Regions from separate parts of the Streptococcus respiraculi genome, predicted to be linked through region 1. Evidence: predicted binding sites of a transcription regulator. Region 1 holds the regulator's gene; each other region holds the start of a gene.
The links. The regulator CtsR, encoded in region 1, represses protease genes until heat stress. The targets are predictions, from matches to a motif close to TTGGTCAAAAAAGGTCAAANA.
Positions count from the first base shown of each region.

Region 2: the regulator CtsR is predicted to act here: its motif matches at 1,838-1,858, upstream of CHF41_RS05150 (ATP-dependent Clp protease proteolytic subunit).
Region 3: the regulator CtsR is predicted to act here: its motif matches at 2,980-3,000, upstream of CHF41_RS09425 (ATP-dependent Clp protease ATP-binding subunit).

Region 1 covers NZ_CP022680.1:297,259-302,232, reverse strand. Annotated here, with positions in the region: gene CHF41_RS01515 (ATP-dependent Clp protease ATP-binding subunit) at 57-2,507, opposite strand; gene CHF41_RS01510 (CtsR family transcriptional regulator) at 2,509-2,967, opposite strand; gene CHF41_RS01505 (DUF6568 family protein) at 3,207-3,551, shown strand; gene tsf (translation elongation factor Ts) at 3,635-4,675, opposite strand; gene rpsB (30S ribosomal protein S2) at 4,758-4,974, opposite strand, start outside.
Region 2 covers NZ_CP022680.1:1,014,045-1,019,018, forward strand. Annotated here, with positions in the region: gene CHF41_RS05140 (hypothetical protein) at 1-945, shown strand, start outside; gene upp (uracil phosphoribosyltransferase) at 1,111-1,740, shown strand; gene CHF41_RS05150 (ATP-dependent Clp protease proteolytic subunit) at 1,879-2,487, shown strand; gene CHF41_RS05155 (LysR family transcriptional regulator) at 2,827-3,732, opposite strand; gene CHF41_RS05160 (DapH/DapD/GlmU-related protein) at 3,862-4,437, shown strand; gene CHF41_RS05165 (cyclophilin-like fold protein) at 4,607-4,974, shown strand, end outside.
Region 3 covers NZ_CP022680.1:1,954,530-1,959,503, forward strand. Annotated here, with positions in the region: gene CHF41_RS09405 (bifunctional methylenetetrahydrofolate dehydrogenase/methenyltetrahydrofolate cyclohydrolase) at 1-789, opposite strand, end outside; gene CHF41_RS09410 (amino acid ABC transporter ATP-binding protein) at 1,019-1,753, opposite strand; gene CHF41_RS09415 (amino acid ABC transporter permease) at 1,746-2,435, opposite strand; gene CHF41_RS09420 (DUF1797 family protein) at 2,572-2,802, opposite strand; gene CHF41_RS09425 (ATP-dependent Clp protease ATP-binding subunit) at 3,087-4,974, shown strand, end outside.

The DNA of each region.
Region 1 (4,974 bases):
CGTTAATCTAAGCCATTTACTATTTTTAAGACTTTTTGTCCAGCCTCATTTTGTATTTAGCGACTGATATCAAAATTCAATTTTCCAGCCTTGACACCGATTTTCAATGTGTCTCCCGCCTGTAATTCTCCACGAAGGAGCATTTCAGCTAGAGGATCTTCAACTTTCGTCTGAATTAGGCGGCGGAGCGGACGTGCTCCCATTTCCCGATCATAACCTTCTTGCGCCAATAATTTCAAGGCAGATGGTTGAATCTTGAACTGAATAGCTTTTTCAGACATGACTGCTTGAAGCGGACGAATCATCACTTTCACTACCGCTTGCATATCTTGGTCAGTCAAGCTATGGAAGACGATTTTTTCATCAATCCGGTTGATAAACTCTGGTCGATAGGCCTTTTTCAATTCTTCAAAAATCCGTTTTTCAACGTGTTCCTGACTCTGCGATAAATCAAGTGCGCCAAAGCCAACGGTCTTATCATCGCGCAAGGCTGTTGCCCCAAGGTTTGAAGTCATGATAATGAGGGTATTTGAAAAATCAACTTTCCGCCCCTTACTATCAGTTAAGACACCGTCATCCAATACCTGCAAGAGAATGTTAAAGGTATCAGGGTGGGCTTTTTCAACCTCATCAAAAAGTAGGACAGCGTATGGTTTGTTCCGTACTTTTTCGGTTAACTCCCCACCTTCTTCATAGCCGACATAGCCCGGAGGGGCACCATTCAAACGGCTGGCTGCGAATTTTTCCATATACTCACTCATATCAAAACGAATGAGGGCTGACTCGTCATCAAACAAGATTTCTGCCAAGGCCTTGGCCAATTCGGTCTTTCCGACCCCAGTAGGTCCCAAGAACATGAAGGAGCCAATTGGGCGTTTACCAGTCCTAATTCCTGATTGATTACGGCGAATGGCACGACTGACCGCAGAAACAGCTGCGTCCTGTCCAATCACCCGCTTGTGCAACTCGGCTTCTAGACTCAAGTATTTCTTAACATCTGTCTGGCTCAATTTAGCCACTGGAATGCCTGATAAACGGCTAAGTGTCAACAGGACATCTTCTTCTGTTACTTGGGCATCACCCAACGTCTCTTGACTTTCAGCCTCTAATTCCTTGATGAGCAACTGACTGACCGTCTTGTGTTTTCCAGCCATAAGCGCCTTGTCTGCTGCGGATAAGCTAGACTGTTTCCCACCTGTTTTTTGTTGATTTTGCACTGTTGCACTAGCCTCATCGAGCAAGTCAATCGCTGAGTCTGGTAAATTTTTACTAGTCAAATACCGCTTGGCAAAGGTTACGGCAGTGCTAACTGCCTCATCGGTAATCTGAATTTTATGGTGGCGTTCGTAGGCATTCTTTAAGCCTTGCAAAATGGCAATACTATCAGCCACACTAGGCTCTTCGACCGTTACCTTGGCAAAACGACGGGAGAGAGCCGCATCTTTTTCAATATGTTTTTGATACTCATCTTGGGTCGTCGCTCCTACTGTCCGCAAGGTTCCCCGCGCAAGAGCTGGTTTCAAGATATTTGCTGCATCTAGGGTTGAATCAATTCCACTGCCAGAACCCATGATGGTATGTAACTCATCGATGAAGAGAATGACTTGGCCGTCTTCTTCAATATCATTGATGATATTGTTCATTCGCTCTTCAAAGTCACCACGGAAACGCGTTCCTGCAATGACATTCATCAAGTCCAACTCCAAGACCCGCATCTTGGCTAGACTAGCTGGCACTTCACCGTCTGCTACCCGTTGAGCCAAGCCCAAGGCAAGTGCTGTTTTACCAACCCCTGCATCTCCGACCAAGACAGGATTGTTCTTGGTCTTACGCGAAAGGACCTGAATCATGCGGGAAATTTCAGCTTCACGTCCAATAACAGGTTCAATCTGACCCGCACGCGCTAGGGCGGTTAAATCCCGTGTATAATCTTCCAAACCACCTGTTTGTGGTGCTGGGGGCATACCCATCATATTGGCCATAGTTGGACGACTCGCCTTGCCGCCTTTCAGGATACTACGAATCGACTTCAAATCTTCCTTCGTAAATCCAGCCTTTGCTTCTAAGTTCTTACGCAAATCAATGAAACGAATCTTGGTATCTGAATCCTCAAAATGAAACCCAGCCTTATCCAAGATTTGAGAAGCAATTGAACGCTTGTCAAGAAGCATGGCCATAAACAAATGCTCTGTCCCGATCTGCTTAGCTTTGACGACTTCTGCAATCTTATGAGCAAAACGAGCTGCTTCGTCAAGTCGCTTTGAACTCTGTAAAAGGGTGAAATCCTCTAGTTCCTCACGGTAGACACGCTCGGTCACCATATAAGTCGCTTGTTCATAATCCGTAACATCAGCAGGATAATCTGCCAAAACAGCTCCTGCAATTGTGTCAGGATTGATAACAAAAGCCAGCAACAGATGCCACGTCTCTAAGTAATCGCACATATACCGTTGCCCGATTAGCTGGGCATCTTCATAAGCACGCTGTAGTCCATTTGAAAATTTCATCCTAGTCCTCTTTCCTATCCAATCGTCGTAAAATCTGTCGCATCATCCGCGCCCGAATGGCACTTGCATCGTTTCCTAACACCGCATCGCTACCAGCTGATAAGACTAAATTGCCTTCACGTTCTGTCATCAACTGCTCATCAAATAAGAGTTGCAAGATATCCGCAAATACCGCACTAGACAATTCTGTCCCCATATTGTGCAACAAATCGTGGACCAATTCATGCTTATCCGAAAAGGTAATTCGACCGATGCGGATATAACCTCCACCCCCACGCTTACTTTCAACAATATAGCCACGGCTGGCTGTAAATCGCGTCTTAATCACATAGTTAATCTGGCTCGGCACTACCTCAAATCGGCTGGCCAACTCACTCCTGCGCAATTCTGCCACACTTACCTGCTCTAAAATCGCCTTGATATGCTCTTCAATATAATCAGATGTATTTTTCATCGCCATAGACTCCACCTCTTTCTCTGACTATCTTTGACTATTATACCCTAAATCCCTAACTTTGAAAAGCAAAAGCAATAGGGATTTGCTATTATAGTAAGTAAAAAGCCACGCTGCCTCTTCCCCATACGTGCTTGTTTTCTATATAATTTTATGGCATTTCCATTATCAGATTGAAATGCCAAACAGAATTTCTTGCCTTTCTTACTAGATTTTCCTATAATAACAAGAGGAAAGGAATTACTATGTTTACCAATTCATTTCAAGAACTCGTACAAGATTTTACAACTATTTCAGTAGAAGAAGCGGAGCGCCTGCTGACACAAGAAGAGGCCATTCTCTTTCTAGGACGTGCTACCTGCCCATATTGTCAGCGTTTTGTGCCAAAACTCCACAAGGTTGCACAAGCAACTGGATTAACAGTATATTTTGTGGATAGTAGCAATCCAGACCCTACACTACAGGCACTGCGTTCCCAATACCAGGCAGTCACCGTTCCTGCCCTCCTATACACAGGTCCAGCGGGCGTACAAGTCCGCTGTGACAGCTCCATGACCGAAGAAGAAATCCACGATTTCTTAACAGCCTAAGAAGGTATGATGAGTCATCTGGATATTTCCAACCCACACAAAAAGAGAAGAACGCTTGTTCCTCTCTTTTTTAGTTCTAATTCTTATTTACCAAGAGCCGCAGCCATTGTTGCAGCAACTTCTGATTCAAAGTCGTTTGCTGCTTTTTCAATTCCTTCACCCACTTCGAAACGAGCAAATGTTGCAACGCTAGCGTTTACTGAGTTAAGGTAAGCTTCAACTGTCTTGCTGTCATCCATGATGTAGACTTGTGCAAGAAGGGTGTAAGCTTGGTCAACTTTTGTGTTGTCAAGCATGAAGCGATCCATTTTACCTGGAAGGATTTTATCCCAGATTTTTTCTGGTTTGCCTTCAGCAGCCAATTCTGCTTTGATGTCTTCTTCTGCTTGTGCAATCACATCGTCAGACAATTGTGCTTTTGAGCCATATTTCAAGAATGGAAGAGCTGGTTTACCAACCATTGCACGGCTTTCGTTGTCTTGTTCAATTTTGTGGTTCAATTGTGCCAATTCATCTTTCACGAATTGCTCATCCAATTCTTTGTATGAAAGAACAGTTGGTTTCATCGCAGCGATGTGCATTGATACTTGTTTTGCAAGTGTTTCGTCGCCACCTTCGATGACAGAAATAACACCGATACGTCCGCCATTATGTTGGTAAGCACCAAATGCTTGTGCATCTGTTTTTTCAATCAAGGCAAAGCGACGGAATGAGATTTTTTCTCCGATAGTCGCAGTTGCATTTACATAAGCTGCTTCTAGTGTTTCACCTGAAGGCATTGTAAGAGCAAGTGCTTCTTCGTTGTTAGCTGGTTTACCTGCTGCGATTACTTTTGCTGTTTCGTTTACCAATTCAACGAATTGAGCGTTTTTCGCAACGAAGTCAGTTTCAGCGTTGACCTCAACAACTGCTGCTACATTTCCATCCACGTAAACACCAGTCAAACCTTCTGCTGCTACACGATCAGCTTTCTTAGCTGCTTTTGCCATTCCTTTTTCACGAAGCAACTCAATTGCTTTTTCGATGTCACCATCTACTTCAACAAGGGCTTTCTTCGCGTCCATGACACCAGCACCAGATTTTTCACGCAATTCTTTTACAAGCTTAGCTGTAATTTCTGCCATTATTAGATCTCCTATCTTACTTTAATATATTGAGAAAAAAGGGGAGGGCTGAGCCCCGCCCCTTAGGATGTTTTACGATTAATTAGTTGTTGTCGCCTTCTACAACTTCAACAATTTCTTCGATAGATGCTGCTTCTGTTTCAGTAGCTGCCAATTCTGCTTCTACTGATTCAACGCTATCTTCACCTTGACGGCCTTCGATGATTGCGTCAGCCATTTTTGCAGTGATCAATTTAACAGCGCGGATTGCATCATCGTTTGCTGGGATGATAACATCGATATCATCTGGATCTGTGTTT
Region 2 (4,974 bases), 720 kb from region 1:
TCGCTATATGCGACCATTTTTCGTCCACCAAATGGATTTTCAGTCATCAGACTTTCGAATCATCCCATGGTAAAAAATTATCAACTTCTCCCTAAGATTGATGTTAGGTTACCAGAGTGTGAAGAAAGATTATCCAAGAGTGTTCTAAGAGCGAAGCGAAAAAAGATGCACTATTTTCTTTATGCCACGCTACAACTGCTTTTAGAAGCTAAGTCTCATCGTCTTACTTTCTATGTGGATGATAGCTATAATACTTTTAAAGAGGAGAGTTTACCTCCAATTTTTTATGTTGAACGTAACTCCCGAGGGAGTCGGATAGATTGGTTAAGCATTGACAAAAAACTTACAACTTTTATGGAGACACTTTATCGTTATGGATTTATCTCTATCTTAAAACCCCTTAAGGGAGGTTGCGAAGTCTATGTGACGACAGCAGGACGATCAGTTATTAAATATCTTGACAGCCGTTATAAAGTTTTCTGGGAGAAGGATCGTCGTCTGATTAAATGGCATATCGTTCATCTACCGTCTGTCATTTTCAAAAGAAGTAGTAAATTGACAAAAATAGAAAACCAAGAGCGTTACTGCATTAGGCGACGAATCCAGGAAAGAATTGAGTATCAAAATCGTTCCATAGTACGGCGTGTAATCGATAAATTGTTAGGTAGAACATTCACCCAAGAGCCTTATAGTTCCCCGATAATAAGCTTTGAAGACGGTCGTCTAGAAAAACCAAAAAGAAAAACGAATGATGTTGTTAAAACTATTACAAACGATAAGAGTGAGTTAAAAAAAGAAGATAAAAAGGCTGGTCGAGAGAAAATGAAAGTAGCTGTTGATAATCGCAATAGCATTGATTTATCCAGTAATTTAAATATAGATACATTTGCAAAGCTTCAACACTTTATGGAGCAATTAGATGATAGTCAAGAAACCAATGAATAATGATGAACCGTAGTTTAGTGTTTTTGGCTGATATAAAAAGCTTCATCATCTTTGATAGGGAAATTCCCCACTAAATAAATTATAGAGCAAAAAGTTTGCCATTTTGGCAAGCTTTTTTTGATATTTTTTGGTAAAATAGAAAAAACAAATAGAAGAGGTTATATCATGGAGAAATTCCAAGTTATTGCACATCCACTTATTCAGCATAAATTATCCATCTTGCGTCGTACAGATACGCCTACTAAGGCTTTTCGTGAGTTGGTGGATGAAATCGCTATGCTAATGGGGTATGAAGTGCTACGCGACTTACCATTAGAAGATGTTGAAATTGAAACTCCAATTACCAAAACTGTCCAAAAACAAATCGCTGGTAAAAAATTGGCCATTGTTCCAATCTTACGTGCCGGAATCGGTATGGTGGACGGTCTATTAAGTCTTGTACCAGCTGCCAAAGTTGGGCACATCGGTATGTACCGCGATGAGGAAACCTTGCAACCAGTTGAATACTTGGTCAAATTACCAGAAGACATTGACCAACGTCAAATTTTTGTTGTTGACCCGATGCTTGCGACAGGTGGTTCTGCGATTTTGGCGATTGATTCACTGAAAAAACGTGGTGCAACCAATATCAAATTTGTCTGCCTTGTTGCAGCACCAGAAGGCGTTAAAGCCCTTCAAGCCGCTCATCCAGATGTGGATATTTTCACCGCAGCCTTAGATGAAAAATTAAATGAAAAAGGCTATATCGTTCCAGGATTGGGAGATGCTGGAGACCGTCTGTTCGGTACAAAATAAGCCATTACGAAGGAAAGGACTCGTCTCCTTTCTTTTTTTGTAGATAATATTGGCATTTGATTTCTGATGAAACAATCTCGCTCCCTCTCAAGTTTTTTATTTGACCTTTTTTGACTATTTAAGTATAATAATCTCAAAATCGAAAAGGAGAATACTATGATTCCTGTAGTTATTGAACAAACCAGCCGTGGGGAACGCTCGTATGATATTTACTCACGCCTCTTAAAAGATCGTATTATCATGTTGACAGGTCCAGTTGAGGACAATATGGCAAACTCTGTCATTGCCCAGTTGCTTTTCCTTGATGCGCAAGACCCAACCAAGGATATTTATCTCTATGTCAATACTCCTGGTGGTTCTGTCTCAGCAGGTCTTGCCATTGTGGACACTATGAACTTTATTAAGGCAGATGTCCAAACCATTGTTATGGGAATGGCTGCCAGCATGGGAACGATTATCGCTTCAAGCGGTGCTAAGGGTAAACGCTTCATGTTACCACACGCAGAATACATGATTCACCAGCCAATGGGTGGTACTGGTGGCGGTACGCAACAGACCGATATGGCCATTGCAGCCGAGCACTTGCTCAAAACTCGTAACACTCTTGAGAAAATCCTTGCGGATAATTCAGGAAAAACTGTCAAACAAATCCACAAAGATGCTGAGCGTGATTACTGGATGAGTGCTAAAGAAACTCTTGATTATGGCTTTATTGACCAAATTATGGAAAATAATCAGTTGAAGTAAGGAGTGAGACATTCTCACGTTGAAAAAGACAAGTTAGCATTTCTAATTTGTCTTTTTTTCTTTGAATAAAAAATTTTTTTGAGATACTTTTCTTAGGTGGTGCGGACGGTAGAAATAATCCAGTGGATTATTTTAGCCCGAGCCCAGAAACAAAGGAGCGAGGATAATCGATTTAAAAAAAATCACGATTGAGTCCCACTCCCTACTTTTACCACAGCGAAAAATATCTGATGAGGCTCGCTCTTCTCGCGAAAATCGGAAAATCAAATGTTCAGTTAGCAGAGCTTTTGATTCTGTTTAAATAAATTTCGGGTTTGTCTACGTTTTGCAAAAATCCAATCATTTAATTGGAATTTTTGTGTTATGTAAGGATACAAGCAAGTCTTGAAAGGTACTGAGAAAGACCTGAGCAGCTTGCGATAGGGGCTGTTGTTTGCTCCAGATGAGTTTCATAGGTGAGCTGATCTGAGGCAAGATAGGGCGAAAAACCAGACCGTTTTCGGGGCCTGTATGCACCAATTTATCAAAGGTAAGGGCGTAACCTAGTCCTTCTTTGACAAAGAGGGAGGCATTATAAATCAAATCATAGGTTGCGACAATCTGCAACTGTTCCTCTTGCTCCTTGATTGGGTTGGGCATTTCATCGGTGAATCCTTGCCTAGATACAATTAAGGGAAGGTCAAGTAAATCGGTAATCTCAAGGCTCTCTTTTTCGGCTAAAGCGTCATGGGCAGGCATAAGCAAGCCCCAGGTATCCTGATAAGGGACTTCGAGAATCTGATAGGAAGAGGTATCCATTTCCTGGACAACCAGCGCAAAATCAAGCAAGCCTTTGTTTAGATGATCGGTGACCAGCTCAAAATTCCCACTGTAGAGATGAAAAGTGGTATGAGGGTAGGCTTGGCGTAGGTGTTTGGCTGTCTTTGCAATCAGGTGCATTCCTTCTGATTCTGCGCAGCCGATAGAGATATCTCCGCCTTGAAAATCTTGCATCGCCTCGAATTCAGCAAGTGTTCGATCGACCATGCCGACAATGGCAAGAGCACGTTGGTAGAAGATTTCCCCTTCGGGAGTTAGAGAAATAGAGTGATTGCCTCGATGAAAGAGGAGGTGCCCCATTTCTTCTTCCAAGTCCTTGATTTGCCGGGAGAGAGTAGGCTGTGTGACGTGGAGCTGTGCGGCTGCTTTGCTCATATTTTGCTTTCTGGCAGCTTCTAGAAAATACCGTAAGACCCTGATTTCCATTTGTTCTCCTTTACTATTCTATTTTTCTAGTATACCACAGGTATGACTAAAAAGCATATCAAACTATAGTGGATAGGTATTTGCTATTTCTGCTGATCAAAAGTATACTGATGAAAAAAGGAGGACGATATGGATATTCAGACATTTCTTGAAAAGATGAAAACGGGTCAGGAGGTTCTTGCAGGTTCGGAGAATCATGAAATCATGCACGCCTTGTCTCAGAGAGCTTTGCAAATCACCATGACCTTAAACAACAGCTATCATAGCCCAGCTGAAGTGGTAGCCTTGATGCAGGAATTAACAGGAGAGCAGATTGGGGCTAACTTTACTCTTTTTCCGCCCTTTTCGACAGATTGCGGTCGCAATATTGTCATTGGTAATAATGTTTTTATCAATGCAGGTTGTAAATTTCAGGATCAAGGGGGTATCACGATTGGGGATCGGACCTTGGTTGGTCATAATGTCGTGATAGCAACCCTCAACCATTCTTTTGAGGTAGCAAAACGTGGCAATTTAGTGCCAGCCGCTGTCTCGATTGGTCAAGATGTCTGGATTGGAGCGAATGCGACCATTTGCCCAGGAGTAAAGATTGGGGACGGAGCAGTGATTGCTGCAGGCGCGGTTGTAACCAAGGATGTAGCTCCTGGAACAGTGGTCGGTGGCGTTCCTGCCAAGGTTCTCAAAGAGATTGAGCCTGAAAAATAGAAAAAATATGGTCAGAAAAAAGAGAATGGCAACAGAGTGTAGAGCGATAAAAAATTTTTTCGCTATTTGCTGGCTGATATCTATCAGTCGATTAGCAGCTTGCGAGAGCGCTCACCCAACAGATTCTTCCTACACAGGAAGCAGTTCAAAACATCAAACGGAGATAGATATGGTAGAGCAGGCGATAAGAGACATCACTATTCAGATTGGAAGGGAGCAATTTCGTGTTTCCTTGGAAGGCAATCAAGCGACTCGAGAATTGGTAGCCTTGTTGACAGAGGCTCCTATGACTATTGATGTGTCTGATTATGCTGGCTTTGAAAAAGTAGGAAGTCTTGGTAGGCTTCTAACCAGTAGTGACCAAAAAATGACAACTCAAAACGGGGATATTGTCCTCTATAACAGCCGACAACTTGTCTTATTTTACGGCAGCAATACATGGTCATATACCAAAATCGGTAGCGTCACGGATAAAGAAGGATGGAAGCAAGCTTTAGAGGGTGCTCCTCAGGCGTTAGCAGTATCGCTTATTCTTTA
Region 3 (4,974 bases), 380 kb from region 1:
AGGACCTACACCTCCAGGAACGGGTGTGATATAGCTTGCGATTTTGTTTACCTCATCAAAGGCCACATCGCCAATCAGCTTACCATTCTCATCACGGTTCATGCCGACATCAATGACGACAGCCCCTTCTTTGACGAAATCCTTGGTCACAAAATGTCCACGTCCGATAGCTACCACTAAAATATCCGCTTCTTGAGCAAGGGCTGGTAGGTTCTCCGTCCGCGAATGAGCAATAGTCACCGTTGCATTAGCATCCAGCAAGAGTTGAGCCATGGGCTTTCCGACAATGTTGCTACGACCAATCACAACAGCTTTTTTACCTTCTGGATTGATGCCATACTCACGTAAGAGCTCCATAATTCCTGCTGGAGTCGAAGGAATCATGACAGGATGTCCACTCCAGAATTTCCCCATGTTCATAGGATGAAAACCGTCTACATCTTTATCCGGATTAATCGCAAGTAAAATTACTTCCTCATCGATATGTGTAGGTAAGGGAAGCTGGACTAGGATACCGTGCCAAGCCGCATCCTGATTATAGCGGGCAATCATCGCTAAAAGTTCCTCTTGAGTGGTCGTATCAGGCAAGCGCACTACTTCGCTACGAAAACCTGCTGCCAAAGCTGAGCGTTCCTTGTTGCGAACATAGACCTGACTAGCAGGATTATCCCCAACCAAAATCACCACAAGCCCCGGTGCTACACCAGTCTTTTCTTTTAGCGCCGCTGTTTTTTCTGCCAACTGTCCCTGCATTTTTTCTGCTAAGGCTTTTCCATCCATTCGTATCATGCTCATCTCCTTTACGTTTTTTCCATTATACCAAAATCCCAGCCCTGCTCCTAGAAATTTTTTATTTCCAATTTCAATCGTTCGCATTTACCAGCAAAAACCGCTGAATAAATCCAGCGGTCATTTTTATATAGTCGTTTAGTTTTGATTTAGTACTAGGCAACGAGTCGCAGGCATAACTGAAGTTAGCTAAGACGAGTTAACGACGTAATAGATTAAAACGAAATGACTATAATACCTTCGACAAGAAATTTTTTGTCCGTTCTTCCTGAGTTTCTTCAAAGACCTGCTGCGGTGTACCGTCTTCTACAACAACACCACCGTCCATGAAGATGACGCGGTCGGCTACCTCACGTGCAAAGCCCATTTCATGGGTGACAATAACCATGGTCATTCCTGACTTGGCCAAGTCCTTCATAACACCTAACACCTCACCAACCATTTCAGGGTCAAGGGCAGAGGTCGGCTCATCAAAGAGTAACACGTCAGGATCCATTGCAAGACCACGCGCAATAGCAATCCGCTGCTGTTGCCCCCCTGATAAGCTCTGCGGATAAGCGTGAGCCTTGTCTGGCAATCCCACTTTTTCAAGTAAGTCATAGGCAATTTTTTCTGCCTCACTCTTTGCCAATCCCTTGGTCTTAATCGGTGACAAGGTGATATTGTCTAAAACGGACATATTTGGGAAAAGATTGAATTGCTGAAAGACCATGCCCATTTTTTCCCTCATTTTGAAAATATTATTCGACTTGTCGGTAATATCCACACCCTCAAAGGTCACCGTACCCTTGGTGGGCACTTCAAGCAAATTCATGGTGCGCAAGAAGGTTGACTTCCCACTACCAGACGGTCCGATAATCACGACCACCTGCCCCTTTTCAATCTCGAGGTCAATTCCCTTTAAGACCTCATTTTTACCGAATGATTTATGAAGATTTTTAATCGAAATAATGGTCTCACGCATGTGTCTGTCCTCCTTTGTTCAACCGTTTCTCAAATGCCTGAATCGCTAAGGTCAAGACACTGGTCATAACCAAATAATAAGCCGCCGCAAACAAGAGAGGAGTCAAGGTCAAGTAAGTCGTTGACGCAACGGTCGTTGCACTGTTCCAAAGCTCGATGACACCAATAGTAGATAAGAGCGAGCTGTCTTTTAAAATGGTCACAAATTCATTTCCTAAGGCTGGCAAAATATTTTTCACCGCTTGAGGCATGATGACCGATTTCATGGCTTCAAAAGGGCGAATCCCGAGAGAATAGGCGGCTTCTAATTGCCCTTTGGGAACAGCGTTAATCCCTGCTCGTACAGTCTCAGATACGTAAGCCCCGCTGTTCATCGAAATCACGATAATCCCTGGTAAGAGGCGTGACAAATCCACAGATAAAATCCCCAACTCAAAGGTCGGTGCTGAGATATTCATAACCGCAAAGGCAATCATGATTTGCACCACCATGGGGGTTCCGCGGAAAATCCAAACATAGATATTAGCCAACCAAGCCAAGGGACGAAATTTGCTGCGTTGGGCAAAAGCCAAAATGATTCCCAAGATACTTCCGAAAAAAACCACTAAGGCTGCAATCATTAAGGTTACAATCGCTCCATAATTAAAATAATCCCAATATTTAGGAAGGAATGAAAAATCCATTTGTTTACCTCTTTTCAAACTGTATGGGTTATATTATATCATTTTTGAATAAAAATACAATAGTTACGACTAAATATTCAATCCATAAAAAAAGCACCGAAGTGCTTTGAAGTGCTTTTTTCATTCTTAGTCAGAATTAGTACAATAATTCATAAATTTCCATTGCAATCAAGTCAATGCTGTCAAATGTGTATGTCTCACGCGCTTGAACATCGCGAAGCGTAAAGACCGAACCATTTTCCTCATCGAAGCTATAAGCAACCTCTGCAACGACAACGCCGTCACGCTCAAAATTACGTTTTAAGGTTCCACCGTCAGTCGCCATAGCTTCCAAACGGTTAATAATTCGCACTAAATGTGATTCCATATCACTTCTCCTAATTTCTTATTATAGAAGTATTTTACCATATTTCCTGCAAAAAGTCTTGATTTATCCATTTTTCTTCTGCTTTCTACTGATTCTCTCGTTATATTTCTGCCTTCATCTGTTCAATTTAGGTAGCAAATTCTTGCAATTTCACTGAATCTTGATATAATAAACCTATATTTGACCTTTATTGACTATTTGGCTGTCCATGACTGAACAATGAGTGATGTAGAGATGTCAAAAACCAATAAAGACTTACATTTCGATAGAAAAGAGGATTGCCCATGCTTTGTCATAACTGTAATATCAATGATGCAACCATTCATCTTTATACAAATCTTAACGGAAAACAACAACAAGTAGACCTCTGCCACAACTGCTACCAAATCATGAAAACAGATCCTAACAATGCTATTTTAAAAGGCTTGGGCGACCTTGCCAATCCAAATAGCATGGATCCCTTTAGCGAATTTTTCAATAATATCGGAGGCATCCCAGGACACACGCCTGCTGGAAAACCGCGCAACCAAACTCCGCCAACCCAAGCAGGGGGAGGCAACCGTGGAAACAACGGAGGTCCAACTCCTCCACCACAACAACCAAAAGGCTTGCTAGACGAATTTGGTATCAACGTGACAGAAATTGCTCGCCGTGGAGACATCGACCCTGTCATCGGACGCGACGAGGAAATCAAGCGTGTCATCGAAATCCTCAACCGCAGAACTAAGAACAATCCTGTCCTTATCGGGGAACCCGGTGTCGGAAAAACAGCTGTTGTCGAAGGCCTAGCCCAAAAAATTGTCGACGGGGATGTCCCACAAAAACTCCAAGGACGTGAAGTCATCCGCCTTGATGTAGTCAGCCTCGTTCAAGGTACTGGTATCCGCGGTCAATTTGAAGAACGCATGCAAAAACTCATGGAAGAAATCCGCAATCGCAAGGAAATCATTCTCTTTATTGATGAAATTCATGAGATTGTAGGTGCTGGCTCTGCTGGTGATGGCAACATGGATGCGGGGAATATTTTGAAACCCGCTCTTGCTCGTGGGGAAATGCAGCTGGTCGGTGCGACTACGCTCAACGAATACCGCATTATTGAAAAAGATGCAGCCTTGGAGCGGCGCATGCAGCCTGTAAAGGTCGATGAGCCAAGTGTGGACGAGACCATTACTATTCTAAAAGGAATCCAAAGTAAGTACCAAGACTATCATCATGTCAAATACACCGATGAAGCCATTGAAGCAGCTGCTATCTTGTCCAACCGCTACATTCAAGATCGCTTCTTGCCAGACAAGGCTATTGACTTGCTGGACGAAGCCGGTTCTAAGATGAACTTGACCTTGAATTTCGTTGATCCAAAAGAGATTGACCAACGCTTGATTGACGCTGAAAATCGCAAGGCCCAGGCCACTCGTGATGAGGACTTTGAAAAAGCAGCCTACTACCGCGACCAAATCGCCAAATACAAGGAAATGCAAAAAGCAACGATTAGCGAAGAAGATATTCCCGTCATTACGGAAAAAGAAATCGAAGCCATTATCGAGCAAAAAACCAATATTCCTGTTGGAGATTTGAAAGAAAAAGAACAGTCACAATTGATCAACCTAGCCAGCGACTTAAAAGCCCATGTCATCGGTCAAGATGAAGCTGTTGATAAGATTTCTAAGGCTATTCGTCGCAATCGGGTCGGTCTCGGCGCACCGAACCGTCCAATCGGAAGTTTCCTTTTCGTTGGACCAACAGGGGTCGGAAAAACCGAGCTATCAAAACAACTAGCCATTGAACTGTTCGGTTCTGCCGATAGCATGATTCGCTTTGACATGTCTGAGTACATGGAAAAACACGCCGTCGCAAAATTAGTCGGAGCGCCTCCAGGCTATGTAGGCTACGAAGAAGCTGGACAATTGACAGAAAAAGTCCGCCGCAATCCATACTCTCTTATCCTACTTGATGAAATTGAAAAAGCCCACCCAGATGTCATGCACATGTTCCTCCAAGTCCTTGATGACGGTCGCTTGACAGACGGACAAGGTCGCACTGTTAGCTTCAAAGATACCATTATCATCATGACCTCCAACGCTGGAACAGGTAAGGTCGAAGCCAGTGTCGGTTTCGGTGCTGCTCTTGAAGGACGAACCCAGTCTGTCCTCGGTCAGTTGAGCAACTTCTTCA